DNA from 2 places in the Marinobacter sp. BSs20148 genome. Region 1 is predicted to be linked to the other one. Evidence: predicted binding sites of a transcription regulator. Region 1 holds the regulator's gene; the other holds the start of a gene.
What was found. The regulator FliA, encoded in region 1, starts transcription of late flagellar genes. The targets are predictions, from matches to a motif close to CTAAAGTTTNNNNNNNNNNNGCCGNTAA.
Positions count from the first base shown of each region.

Region 1 (6,726 bases):
TTGTTCAGAAACCAAGACTGGACAACAGGTCATCCACGTCAACCTGACCAGACAACACATCTTTGCGTTTTTCTGGCATTATTTGCGGACCCACACCCTGCTCAGCCGAAGGCTGATTATCCTCCATCTGGTGCACGGTACCGGTCAACTGGTCTACGTGGCCGGCCATCACCACCAGGCTCACCAGGTTGTCTTCCACTTCACGCACTAGGGTGATTACATTTTGAATTACTTGACCTGTCAGGTCTTGATAATCCTGCGCCAATAAAATTTCTGAGAAGTTACCGTAAAGCTTGCCGGCGTCGGTGCTCAACGCCCCCAAAAACTGGTCCATGCGAGCGTGTAACTCGCGGAATTCGGTCGGAGCCATATCCCGCCGCCGCAGACGCTGCCACTGCTGGAGCAGATCCTGGGCTTCCTCTTGCAAATGGCGGGCGACCGGCATGCTTTCTTCCACCAGATCCATGGTGCGATTCGCCGCCTGACCCGTCATTTGCACCACGTATTCCAGGCGATCGGAAGCGTCGGTCATTTTTGACAGTGCTTCTTTCTGTTCGGGGCTGCGCGGATCAATCTGAAAATTACGCATGGCTTCGTGCAGGCTGCGGGTTAGCCGCCCTACTTCGTGGTACAGGCCCTGATCTCGCACTTCTGCAAGCTCGCTGATCAGTGCCATAGCGCGCGCATAATCGCCCGCGCGCACGCTCTCAACCAACCGTTCGGACTGTTGCTTTAATTTTTCCGTCAGCTCTGGTTCCAGGGCATGGCGCTCGCCTGTTGACTTGCTCATGGCTTGTATCCACTCCCCGGTTACTGAATTCGCTCAAAGATTTTTTCGATTTTTTCTTTGAGAACGGCGGCAGTGAACGGCTTTATAATGTAGCCGTTCACACCGGCCTGCGCCGCAGCGACAATCTGGTCGCGCTTGGCTTCGGCCGTCACCATCAGGATCGGCAGGGTTTTCAGCTGATCGTCGGCGCGAACATTCTTGAGCAGGTCAAAACCGGACATGCCGGGCATATTCCAGTCGGTCACCAGAAAGTCGTACTTGCCGGTTTTCAGCATCGGCAATGCCGTATTGCCATCGTCGGCTTCGTCGGTGTTGGTGAAGCCCAAGTCACGCAGCAGGTTTTTGATAATGCGCCGCATCGTGGAAAAATCGTCCACAATAAGGATCTTCATATTTTTGTCCAATGAGGACCTCCAATCGTTGAAATCTATTCGAATCTCGTTGCATCACTGCCCGCAACTCGCGGGCTGCAGGCGCTAGAATTATGTATGGTCTGTTTTCCAGTCGGCTAACCGGCTGCGTAAGCGCAAGGCAGCCTGGCTGTGAATCTGGCTGACCCGGCTTTCGCTGACGTCCAGCACAGCACCGATTTCCCTCAGGTTCAACTCTTCCTGATAATAGAGGCTCAGCACCAGTTTTTCACGTTCTGGCAGGGTTTCAATGGCCGCCGCCAAACTGTTACGGAAGGCGGACTCTGACACCCCGTGCAGCGGATTATCATCCGTCTCTGATTGTTCTATCGGCAGTTCGCCGGAATCATTGAGCTCATCCAGACTGAAAAGCCGACCGCTGTTGGAGTCGGCCAGGCAACTGTGGTATTCCGACAGCGTCATATCCAGCTCAGCAGCCACTTCGACATCGTGGGCTTCGCGGCCTTCGCGGCCCTCTACAGCTTTGATAGCGTTGGAAATGCGACGGGAGTTTCGGTGCACCGAACGCGGAACCCAGTCGCCTTTGCGGATTTCGTCTACCATGGCCCCACGGATTCGAATACCGGCGTAAGTTTCAAAGGTCGCACCTTTACCCGTGGCGTAGCGCTGCGACGCCTCAAGCAAACCAATCATGCCAGCCTGCATCAGATCTTCCAGCTGAACACTGGAGGGCAATCGTGCCAGCAGATGAAGGGCAATTTTCTTGACCAGAGGCGCGTGCTCTTCAATCAGCCAGCAAGCGTCTGAAGCACCCGACCGTTGATAGACTCCGAGATCTTTCACCAGTGTCATAAATCCGCTTTTTGTACGGGATGTGTTTTAAACTTCGACGAGCCGCTCTATAAAGAATTCGAGATGGCCCCGCGGTGATGATGGCAGCGGCCAACTGTCCACTTTTTCAGCGAGAGCCCTTATGGCCAGCGAGGCTTTTGCTTGCGGGTAAGCTTCCAACACCGCTTGCTGACGCCGCACCGCTTTTTTAACGGCCTCGTCAAAAGGCACTATACCTACATATTGTAACGCTACATCCAGAAAACGTTCTGTAACCCGGGTCAGTTTTTCATACAAAAGCCGGCCTTCTTGTTCGGTGTTCACCTGATTGGCCAGAATCCGGAAGCGGTTGGTGTGGTAATCGCGATTCATCAACTTGATTAAGGCGTAGGCATCGGTAATCGAAGTAGGCTCGTCGCACACCACCAGCAGCAGTTCCTGGGATGCCCGCAAAAAGCTGACCACCGATTCGGAGATGCCTGCGGCCGTATCCACAATCAGTATGTCGATCTGGTCGGCGATGTCGCTGAAGGCGTGAATCAGCCCGGCGTGCTCCATAGCACTGAGCTGGGTCATGCGCTGGGTACCTGATGAGGCCGGCACAATCTTGATGCCGCCGGGGCCGTCTACCAGCACATCACGCAAGTCGCAGTCGCCATTGAGTACGTCTTGCAGATTGCGCTTGGTTTTCAAGCCTAACAGCACATCGATGTTGGCAAGCCCCAGGTCGGCGTCTAACAGCACCACCCGACGGCCCTTTTGCGCCAGAGCAATACTCAGGTTGACCGACACATTACTTTTGCCAACGCCACCTTTACCGCCAGTGACCGCAATTACCTGAACCGGATGTGCTTTACTCATACTGATGATGGCCTCTTGCCATGTTTAACCGGGAACGGATGTAGCCGCTGCCCCACTGTTCTTCACTGCCCGCTTGCTGTGATGCTTTTACAACCGGCATTTTTAAGACCCGCTGGCAACTGCCTGCTCCTGCCGCAAACCCTTCAGACGTTCTACACCGAGTTGCACCAGCGCAAGCGCTTTCGCCGGGTGCAAGTCTTGGGGTATTTTCTGGCCGTCGGTGTACCAAGCCACCGGCAGACTGGTTTCCATAACAAATCCCAGCGCTTCGCCCAGAGTCAGAGCCTCGTCGATCTTGGTAATCACACAACCGGCAAGGTTTGCCATCTTATAGCAATGCCATACGGATTTCATAATCCGCGGCTGGCTGGTGGCAGACACCACCAAATGTGTACGGATTTTGTGATGACTGCGGACTAGCTCGGCCAATTGTTCCTGATAGCCCCGATCGGTGCTGGTCAGCCCGGCGGTATCAATCAACACCAGGCGACGATCAGACAACTCATCCAGAATTTCATCCAGCGGGTGGCTTTCATCAACCACCCGAACCGGCACGTTAAGAATACGGCCAAACACAAACAATTGCTCGTGCGCCGCAACCCGATAACGATCAGTGGTAATCAACGCCAGGGAGTCGGCTCCGTGGCGCAGCACGTAACGTGCCGCCAGTTTGCCGATGGTGGTGGTTTTACCCGCTCCAGTAGGTCCAACAAGAGCAAATATGCCGCCTTCATCCAGCCATTCCTGGCGTGGGGTACGCACACCGTTAACCAGCATTTTGAGAGACTGCTTCCAGCCATCCTCCAGGCGCACGGCTTGGTGACGGCGGGCGAGATTGTCAGACAGCTCGCGGCTAAGGCCGAACTCACCCAAACGTTCTGCCAGGCGCTGCTGAAGCGCCGTAACATTGGCGTCAGCACTGGTGTCTTTTAACGCGGCAGGCGCGGTCTGACCGCTCATCAGCTCGCGCAGACTGCTCATTTCAGAACGCATGGCCGCAAGCTCCCCGGCATAACCCGCAGGCTGACCGCTTTGCGCTGCCGCATTTTGGCTACGCTCGTCAGCGCCGGCCGGCAAAGTTATGCCGCCCTCTGCAAACGGATCTGCACTGGTCATGTTAGCAAAGCCATTGACAGTTTCAGCAATGGAACCGTAACCGGCCTGGCTGTCGGCGCGCTGATCGCGCACACCGCGGATGCGCTCACGGGAGCGGCCAAGCTCGTCTTCCAGGTGGCGCTGCTGGTCTGCCTGCAGCTCTGCCAGATGAGTGCCGCTGGTGGCTGTCACCGCTTTGTCACCCAGGCGTTGGCGCGCCATGTTTTCGTCGTAATCGAGGGCCGTCACAATTTCAACGCCGCCATCTACCCGGCGGTTGGAAAGTATCATCGCATCCGGCCCCATGTGTTCGCTGACCTGCTTCAGGGCTGCGGCCATTGTAGGTGCAAAAAAACGTTTTACTTTCATGCTTTCTCATCCTTTGCCGGGAACGCGGCTGACGTTATCCGAGTGTCGTCTGCGCCGTTACTGGCCTACCGACGCTACGATGGTAATCTGTTTGTTATCCGGCACTTCCTGATAAGACAGAACGTGCAGGCGTTCTATGCCGTAACTGGCGAACTTTGCCAGCACCGGCCGCAGCGGGCCAGACACCAGCAGAATCGCTGGTTTACCGAGCACTTCCTGGCGCTGCACGCTGTCCTGCAGTGAGCGCTGGAGTTTTTCCACCATGTTCGGCTCTAGCACTAGCCCGATATCGTCCTGCGCGCCGGATTGTTGACTCTGCTGTACAGACTTAAGCAATAACTGTTCCAGATCTGGATCCAGGGTAATCACCGGTATTTCGGATTCGTTACCAACGATGCTTTGCACAATCATCCGCCGCAGGGCTTGACGGGTTGCCGTGGTCAAGACTTTCGGGTCCTGACTGCGCGGGTGCATATTCACTATGGATTCGGCGATAGAGCGCATATCACGAATAGGCACTTCTTCTTTTAGCAAATTCTGCAGCACTCGCAGCAACACGCTGATGTTCACCGCTGAAGGCACCAGCTCTTCCGCCAGTTTCGGCGATACCTTTTCCAACTGGTCCAGCCACTTCTGCACTTCTTCATGGCCCAGCAACTCATAGGCGTGGGTCTGCAGAATCTGATTCAGGTGAGTAGCCACTACGGTGCTGGCGTCTACCACGGTGTAGCCCAGGCTTTGGGCCTGGTCTTTTTTCTCTGGCTCTATCCAGATGGCATCAAGGCCAAAAGCCGGATCTTTGCCTTCTATACCCTCCACTTTGCCAAACACCTGGCCGGGGTCGATGGCCAGCTCACGCTCCGGGTGAATATCCGCTTCGGCAATGGTGACGCCCATCAGGGTGATGCGATAAACGTTGGGCATTAAGTCCAGGTTGTCGCGGATATGCACCGAGGGCATCAAAAAGCCCAAATCCTGGGACAACTTTTTACGCACGCCTTTAATACGGCTAAGCAACTGCCCGCCCTGGCTTTTATCCACCAACGGAATAAGACGGTAGCCGACTTCCAGGCCTACAATGTCCACGGTGGCAACGTCGTCCCAGCCCAGCTCGCGATTCTCTGCCGGTGCCGGTAAAGCCTGGCTACCACTGTCGCCACTGACCAGTTCACCACCGCTGGTACGACCAGCCGTTCCTGCACCGCCACGTACCGGGAATTTGTCACCTTCTTCAACTATTTGTTGATTTTTCTTCCAGGTAAGCCAGGCCGCTGCCGCCGCCAGCGAACCCAAGCCCAGAAAGGCTACGTGGGGCATACCAGGAATCAGGCCTAGCAAAATCAGAATACCGGCAGCAATAGCAAGAGCTTTGGGCACATCGAACATTTGCTGCAGAATCTGGCTGCCCATATCTTGGCTGGAGGTGGTTCGAGTGACCATAATCGCCGCCGCCGTAGACAACAACAGCGACGGGATTTGGGCCACAAGGCCGTCACCAATGGTCAACAGCGCGTAGCGCTCCACCGCTAAGCTAAAATCCAGCCCGTGCTGGGCCATACCAATAGCAATCCCGCCAATGATGTTGATCGCCAGAATTAGCAGGCCCGCAACCGCGTCGCCTTTTACAAATTTCGAAGCACCGTCCATGGAGCCGTAGAAATCGGCTTCTTCGGCAACTTCCCTACGGCGAAATTTGGCGTCTTCCTGATTAATCAAACCGGCGTTCAAGTCGGCGTCGATGGCCATTTGCTTGCCGGGCATAGCATCCAGGGTAAATCGGGCGCTCACCTCCGACACTCGACCAGCACCTTTAGTGACCACCAAAAAGTTGATGATCATCAGGATGGCAAATACCACCAGGCCAACAGCGTAGTTACCGCCAATCAACACCGCACCGAAAGACTCAATCACTTTACCCGCCGCATCCCCGCCATTATGGCCTTCCAGCAGCACAATACGGGTAGACGCGACGTTCAGCGCCAGGCGTAGCAAAGTCGCCAGCAGCAAAACGGTGGGGAACGCAGCAAAATCCATCGGCCTTAAGGCGTACACGCACACCAACAGGATCACGATGGACAGGGTTATGTTGAAGGTAAAAAACACGTCCAGCAAAAACGCCGGTACAGGCAAAATCATCATGCCCAGCAATCCCATCAGCATCAGTGGAACCCCGAGGTTCCCCTGCGCCAAGGATTTGACGTTTTTAAAGACTAAAGCTAAGTCCATGCCGGATTTCTCTCTAATGATTACCTAATTGGGTCTGGCTTGATCTAAATTGATCGGATCTGACCTAATTTCTGGCGCATTGGCGCGTTTTAACAGGTACTTCGCAAAAACCATACCAATCTTCAGGAAATCCCCTACAACTTTCTGCTGCCAGCAGCCTGACGCAAACCACCAGATACGGTA
Region 1 is NC_018268.1:1,085,097-1,091,822, reverse strand. Features, by position in the region: gene MRBBS_RS04865 (protein phosphatase CheZ) at 5-790, opposite strand; gene cheY (chemotaxis response regulator CheY) at 811-1,194, opposite strand; gene MRBBS_RS04855 (RNA polymerase sigma factor FliA) at 1,273-2,013, opposite strand; gene MRBBS_RS04850 (MinD/ParA family protein) at 2,041-2,853, opposite strand; gene flhF (flagellar biosynthesis protein FlhF) at 2,956-4,317, opposite strand; gene flhA (flagellar biosynthesis protein FlhA) at 4,375-6,543, opposite strand.

Region 2 (5,708 bases), 1.2 Mb from region 1:
ATACCGGCACCTTTTGATCTAAAAGTGTCACGCTGGCAGAATCACGGCGACTAAACACGCAAATCAGCTCCATGTCTGAATTTTGTGCCAAACACGTTTCCACGCCCCGGCCCAAACTGCCATAACCGGCAATGGCTACTCTGATCTGATCTGTCATGGTGATTGAATCCATTTTCTTAAAACAATTTTGTGTACGAGAACGCAGCTTCGAGGGCTTTGCAGAAGCCTAGTTCGTCGGTAAGCGCATAAAATAGACCCTCAAAATTAGCACGATAATACGCCAACTTTTAGTCTGCATCAGAAAGTACCGTTTGGCACACTCAAAAACGGATGACTACGCCACCACAAAAGCCTTAAAAGTGCGCTTGGGTGCCATAACAGCATTGCTGCTATCATCTTAAATTAGATTTTTTACCAAGAGGAATTTATGGAAATTCAAAGATTTGAAACAGGCACTCGGATGAGCCGCGTTGTTGTTCACAATCAGACCGTGTATCTGGCTGGCCAAGTCGGCAATGCCTCTGATGACGTAGCTGACCAAACCCGTGAAGCACTTGCCCGCGTTGATGCACTATTAACGAGCGTTGGTTCTAGCCGTGAAGATTTATTGCAGGTGATCATCTGGCTTTCTGATATGGCTGACTTTAAGGCTATGAATTCGGTGTGGGACGCGTGGGTACCGGCTGGCCATGCCCCTGCCCGAGCTTGTGGTGAAGCACGCCTGGCAAGGCCTGAATTAAAGGTTGAATTGATCGTTACGGCCGCAGCAAGAAGCTGATTTGATAGTAGCCGCAGCATCATGCTGCGGCTCTGGAACTTGAACAGAAACAACCTGAATCTCGACCAAGATAGCCGTTAAGGCCCGGCCCCCGGTCACTTTTCTGCGCCATCAGGACACCAGCAGATACACCACCATCAGCACAGCCTCGATGAAGAGGCTATGAGACGTCTACGGCTTAACTCTTAAACCCTGAAGCGGGAAACATTCTTGCTTAAAGTTTGGCCAATGGTTTCAATATGACCACTGTAAACATCGTTCTCACTCGCGGCAGCGGAAGCCTCTTGGCCTTGGTCTGCGATGCGCGTGATGGATGCGTTGAGCTCTTCGGTCACTGAGGTTTGCTCTTCAGAAGCCGTCGCAATTTGCATTGTCATCTGGCTAATGGACGTTATTGCATCGGCTACCCGGTTCAATGCATCCATAGCGTCCTGAGCTTTCTCCATGCTGACATTGGAAACAGCCTTAGACGCGTTCATCCCAGCAACAGCATCATTAGCCCCCTTTTGCAGGCGCTCGATCATGCTGTTTATCTCTTTGGTGCTGGTTTGGGTTCTTTGGGCCAAGTTTCGCACCTCGTCCGCTACCACGGCAAACCCGCGGCCGGCGTCGCCCGCACGAGCCGCCTCTATTGCAGCGTTCAGGGCCAGCAAATTGGTTTGTTCTGCAATTCCCTGAATTACTTCAAGCACCGAGGTTATCGAAGTTACATCTTTGCCCAAATTGTTGATGACTTCGGCTGCAGCATTCACTTCTTGCGACAGTTTTCGCACCGCATCTCTGGATTGGTCGACGGTTTCCAATGAAGCTCGGCTTTCCTTATCGGCCGTACTGGCCGCATCGGCTGTTTGCTGAGCATTCTGGGCGATTTCACCTGCGGCTGCGGACATTTCGTTAATAGCAGCTGCCACCATATCCACTTCGGCTTGCTGGCCTTCAACGCTCAACCGGCTTGCGCTGGCGGTTTTTTTCAATGCGACCACATTCGTTGCGAGGTCATCACTGCCACTTAGAACATCGTGCACGACCACTTGAATATTTTCGATAAAGCTATTGAAGCTGCCCGCGAGTTCTCCGAATTCATCCTTGGCACTGGCATCCAGGCGCTGGGTTAAGTCGGCATCACCAGAACTGATGTCTGCCATTGCAGAGTTCAAACGCCGCACTGGGGCCATCAGTATTTTGATACCCGCGTGTAAAATGAACAGCGATACCAGCAAACCCACGAGCGCAATGATCATCCCGGTCGTGCGGGCGCTTTGCATGGGAGCGTTGATTTTGTCGACGTTCACAAAAGTGCCCAGATACCAGTCGACGCCTCGCGCATTCTTAATCGGGTGAAAAGCGACTCGCCACGCCACATCGCCTGATTCATAGAATTGACGAAGCCCGTCAAACTTGGGCGGCACGCCAATCAAATCTTTAATGTTTTCTCCGATCAACTTGCTGTCGGGATGGAACAGGACAACACCTTCATCATTAACCAGGCCCGCGTAGCCAGTGTCTGCAAGCGTTATGGTGCCGAGCATTTTTTTGATAGCGCTCAAGCTTATATCCGCACCTGCCACACCAACGTTACTTCCACCGCTAACAGGCGCCAAAGCGGTAATGATCATTTCGCCGCTCGACGCGTCGCGATATGGCTCGGTAAACGAAGCCTTGCCTTCCGCCATGCCTTTTTTGTACCACGGGCGACCGCGGGGGTCGAAGCCAGCTGGGAGCGTTGCTTCCGCAGCCGTTGACTCCATAAGCATGCGACCCTCTTTATTACCGAGATACACATTAATGAAGCCACCGCCGGTAGAAACGGTTTGTAAAATATTACGCCTCTGTTCATCACTCTGTGCGTTTCCTAGACTTTCCGCCACAGCCTCTGTCATCACCAACCGGGTATTAAGCCATTCGGCGATACTGGACGTGTTCTGCGCCACAGCGTCTTTGATCAGTGCGTCGACGTAGGTGCTCGTTGTGCTTTTCAGCCGCATGTCGCCAACAATGGTAATAGTGCCCATCAAAAGCACTAATATTATGCCAAATGTGACCAAGAGCTTTTGCCCGAAAGTTAGTTGCACAGTATGTCCTCGTCTTTTTGCAGGCGGGTTATAAAGAATACTCATATAGGTAGGCTTATCGGCAGGAACTGCGATGTCTTTAATCAATTTTGCGACTGATTAAAGGCGAACGACAGTAACACGAAGGTCGCTTACTACAGGCAGGTTTTCGCCGCTACTGTTGTTCCTGCTGTCCCGACGCGGACGTCGCTCGGCTCCTGTTCCATGAGTTGGCCGATGGTCTGACCGACCTTCAGCACCGCCATCTCCACTTTGCGAGTGGGCAGGTTGGCGAAGTTCATCCGAATGCAGTTACGGTATTTCCCCGCCGCCGAGAAAATATTGCCGCTCGCCACTTGCACGTTCTGCGCTTCCAACAGGCGATTGAGGGCATAGGTGTCGAACTCTTCCGACAGTTCGATCCACAGCGTAAACCCCCCTTGGGGTTGGCTGACTCGGGTGCCCGCCGGGAAATAGCGGTTGACCCATTCGCTCATCAGGTCGCCGTTGCGCTTGTATTGTTTGCGCATACGACGCAAGTGCTGGTGGTAATTGCCCTTGGCGATGAATTCGGCAACCGCCAACTGGGGTTGTGTCGCCGTGGCGCCCGAGCCAATGTATTTCATGTGCAGCACCTGTGGCAGGTAGCGTCCCGGGGCGATCCAGCCGATCCGAAGGCCGGGTGCCACTGTCTTGGAGAATGAACTGCACAGAAGAACCCGATTGTCCTCATCAAAGGACTTCAGTGAGCGCGGCCGCGGATAGCGATATGATAGATCACCATAGATATCGTCTTCAATGATCGGCACGTCAAAACGCTGGGCCAGGCGGACAAGCTTGAGCTTGCGATCGTCGGGCATGATGTAGCCCAGGGGGTTGTTACAGTTGGCAGTCAATTGGATAACTTTGATCGGCCATTGCTCCATGGCCATTTCCAAGGCTTCCAGGTTGATGCCAGTGACAGGGTCAGTGGGAATCTCCAGTGCCTTGAGGTCGGCGGCCTTGAGAATTTGCGTGATGCCGTGGTAGCTCGGCGAGGCAATGGCAACGATGTCGCCGGGCACGCAAACCGCGCGTATGGCGGTAGACAGGGCTTCCTGGCAACCGCTGGTGACGATTATGTCGGCCGGGGTCAGGCTGCAGCCCGAATCAATGGACAGCCGAGCGATTTGTTCACGCAATGCCAATACGCCCTGGATGTGGTTGTACTGCAGGCTTGCGCTGTCACTGCGCCGGCTGATACGGGCCATTGTGGTCAGCAGCGGCTTGAGGGTCGGCGCGGTTACATCCGGCATGCCGCAACCCAACTGAACGGTACTGGTACTCTGATCGTAGCGCATCAGCTCCCGAACCATGTCCCATTGGGAAATGTTCACTGGCCGCAAGATCGGACGGTCCATTTGCGGTAATGGCGCCACTCGCCTGTCGGCGGGAACGAAATAGCCCGACCTGGCGCGCGGTATCGCCAGCCCGGAACATTCCAATACATGGTAGGCCTGTTGCACGGTTGTCAGGCTGACACCGTGCTCATGGCTGAGGGCGCGTAAAGAGGGTAGGCGCTCGCCAGGCCCGTACAGGCCCTGCTCGATGCGGCTGCTGATGAATTCGGCGAGGTTCAGATAAAGAGTCATAACTCTGACTGTAGCTTTTCGTTTGTTGCTTGAAAAGCGACAGATAGGGGGTTTTTTGAAATTTTTATACGAAAAAAGGCAGTCTGTATTTAAAAAATTCATCACTTCTGTATCTGTAATACACCTCGGTGCCTTGGGATGATATGCCCTATAAAGATCCGCAAGTTCCTGGCGCCGCTGACGCTGATCAATGGAGCGTGACAATGCAGAGTCTCGACTATTACTCGATCATTTTGTTCGTGATCGCCACATGCGTCACGCCAGGACCTAACAACGTAATGTTGATGTCATCGGGGGCGAATTTCGGGATGGGCCGCACGATGCGACATCTGGCAGGGATCAACATCGGTTTTCCGCTAATGTTGATGGCCGTCGGGCTGGGCGCAGGGGACATCTTTCGCCAATACCCAAGGCTGCAGGACGGACTGAAAGTGATAGGCGCCGTGTACCTGCTGTATCTGGCCTACCGGATAGCCAGCACCCCCGTGGTGAACATGGATGATCCGTCGGGCAAGCCCTTGGGGTTCACCGCTGCGGCATTGTTTCAGTGGGTTAACCCGAAAGCCTGGGTGATGGCCGTAGGCGCAGTACTGGCATTCACCTCAACCTTGGGGCCCTTCAGTGTGCAGGTCGTACTGATTGCTCTGCTGTTCTTTTTGTTCGGTTCACCCTGTTCGTTGATTTGGGTATTTTTTGGACAGTATTTGCGACGTTTCCTGAATCGGCCGTCGTGTTTAAAGGCGTTTAATATCACCATGAGCCTGGTGCTATTGATATCGTTAATTCCGGTTTTTAAAAGACTGTCATTTCCGCAATGGGGGTTTTGAACCCACAGAAAAGTTGTTAAGACGCAACCAGTGCGATCAATTTGCACTCGGCGCCTTTGGTCGACAGCGTGCAGATTATCGATGTCGCGCGCTTCCACACAACACGGGGCGAGCGACTGTACAAACAATCTGAGCTGACGCCCTGAATGGGGGAAACCCGCGCCAAGGAGCCAGATCATCGTTGCTTCAGGTAGGTTTTTCGGCAAGCCACTTTAAGCCAGCAATAGCTTGCAGTGTTCACTGTGCGCGCTGACGCGATGGGTATGAGAGGGTTCTATGTTTGAGTTTTCGAGTTTCGCTGCAGCACTGGGAGTTTACGTGATCGGCACCGCAAGCCCGGGGCCAGGCAACCTGGCGATTGCGAATACCTCGCTCAATTACGGGCGCACACCGGGCCTGGCGTTGGCCGCCGGGGTCATTT
Region 2 is NC_018268.1:3,991,179-3,996,886, forward strand. Features, by position in the region: gene MRBBS_RS18255 (diaminopimelate dehydrogenase) at 1-157, opposite strand, end outside; gene MRBBS_RS18260 (RidA family protein) at 428-778, shown strand; gene MRBBS_RS18265 (methyl-accepting chemotaxis protein) at 964-2,850, opposite strand; gene MRBBS_RS18270 (PLP-dependent aminotransferase family protein) at 2,985-4,460, opposite strand; gene MRBBS_RS18275 (LysE family translocator) at 4,664-5,287, shown strand; gene MRBBS_RS18280 (LysE family translocator) at 5,564-5,708, shown strand, end outside.
Region 2: a site for FliA is predicted at 2,906-2,933, ahead of MRBBS_RS18265 (methyl-accepting chemotaxis protein). Genes of this name have one in related genera too.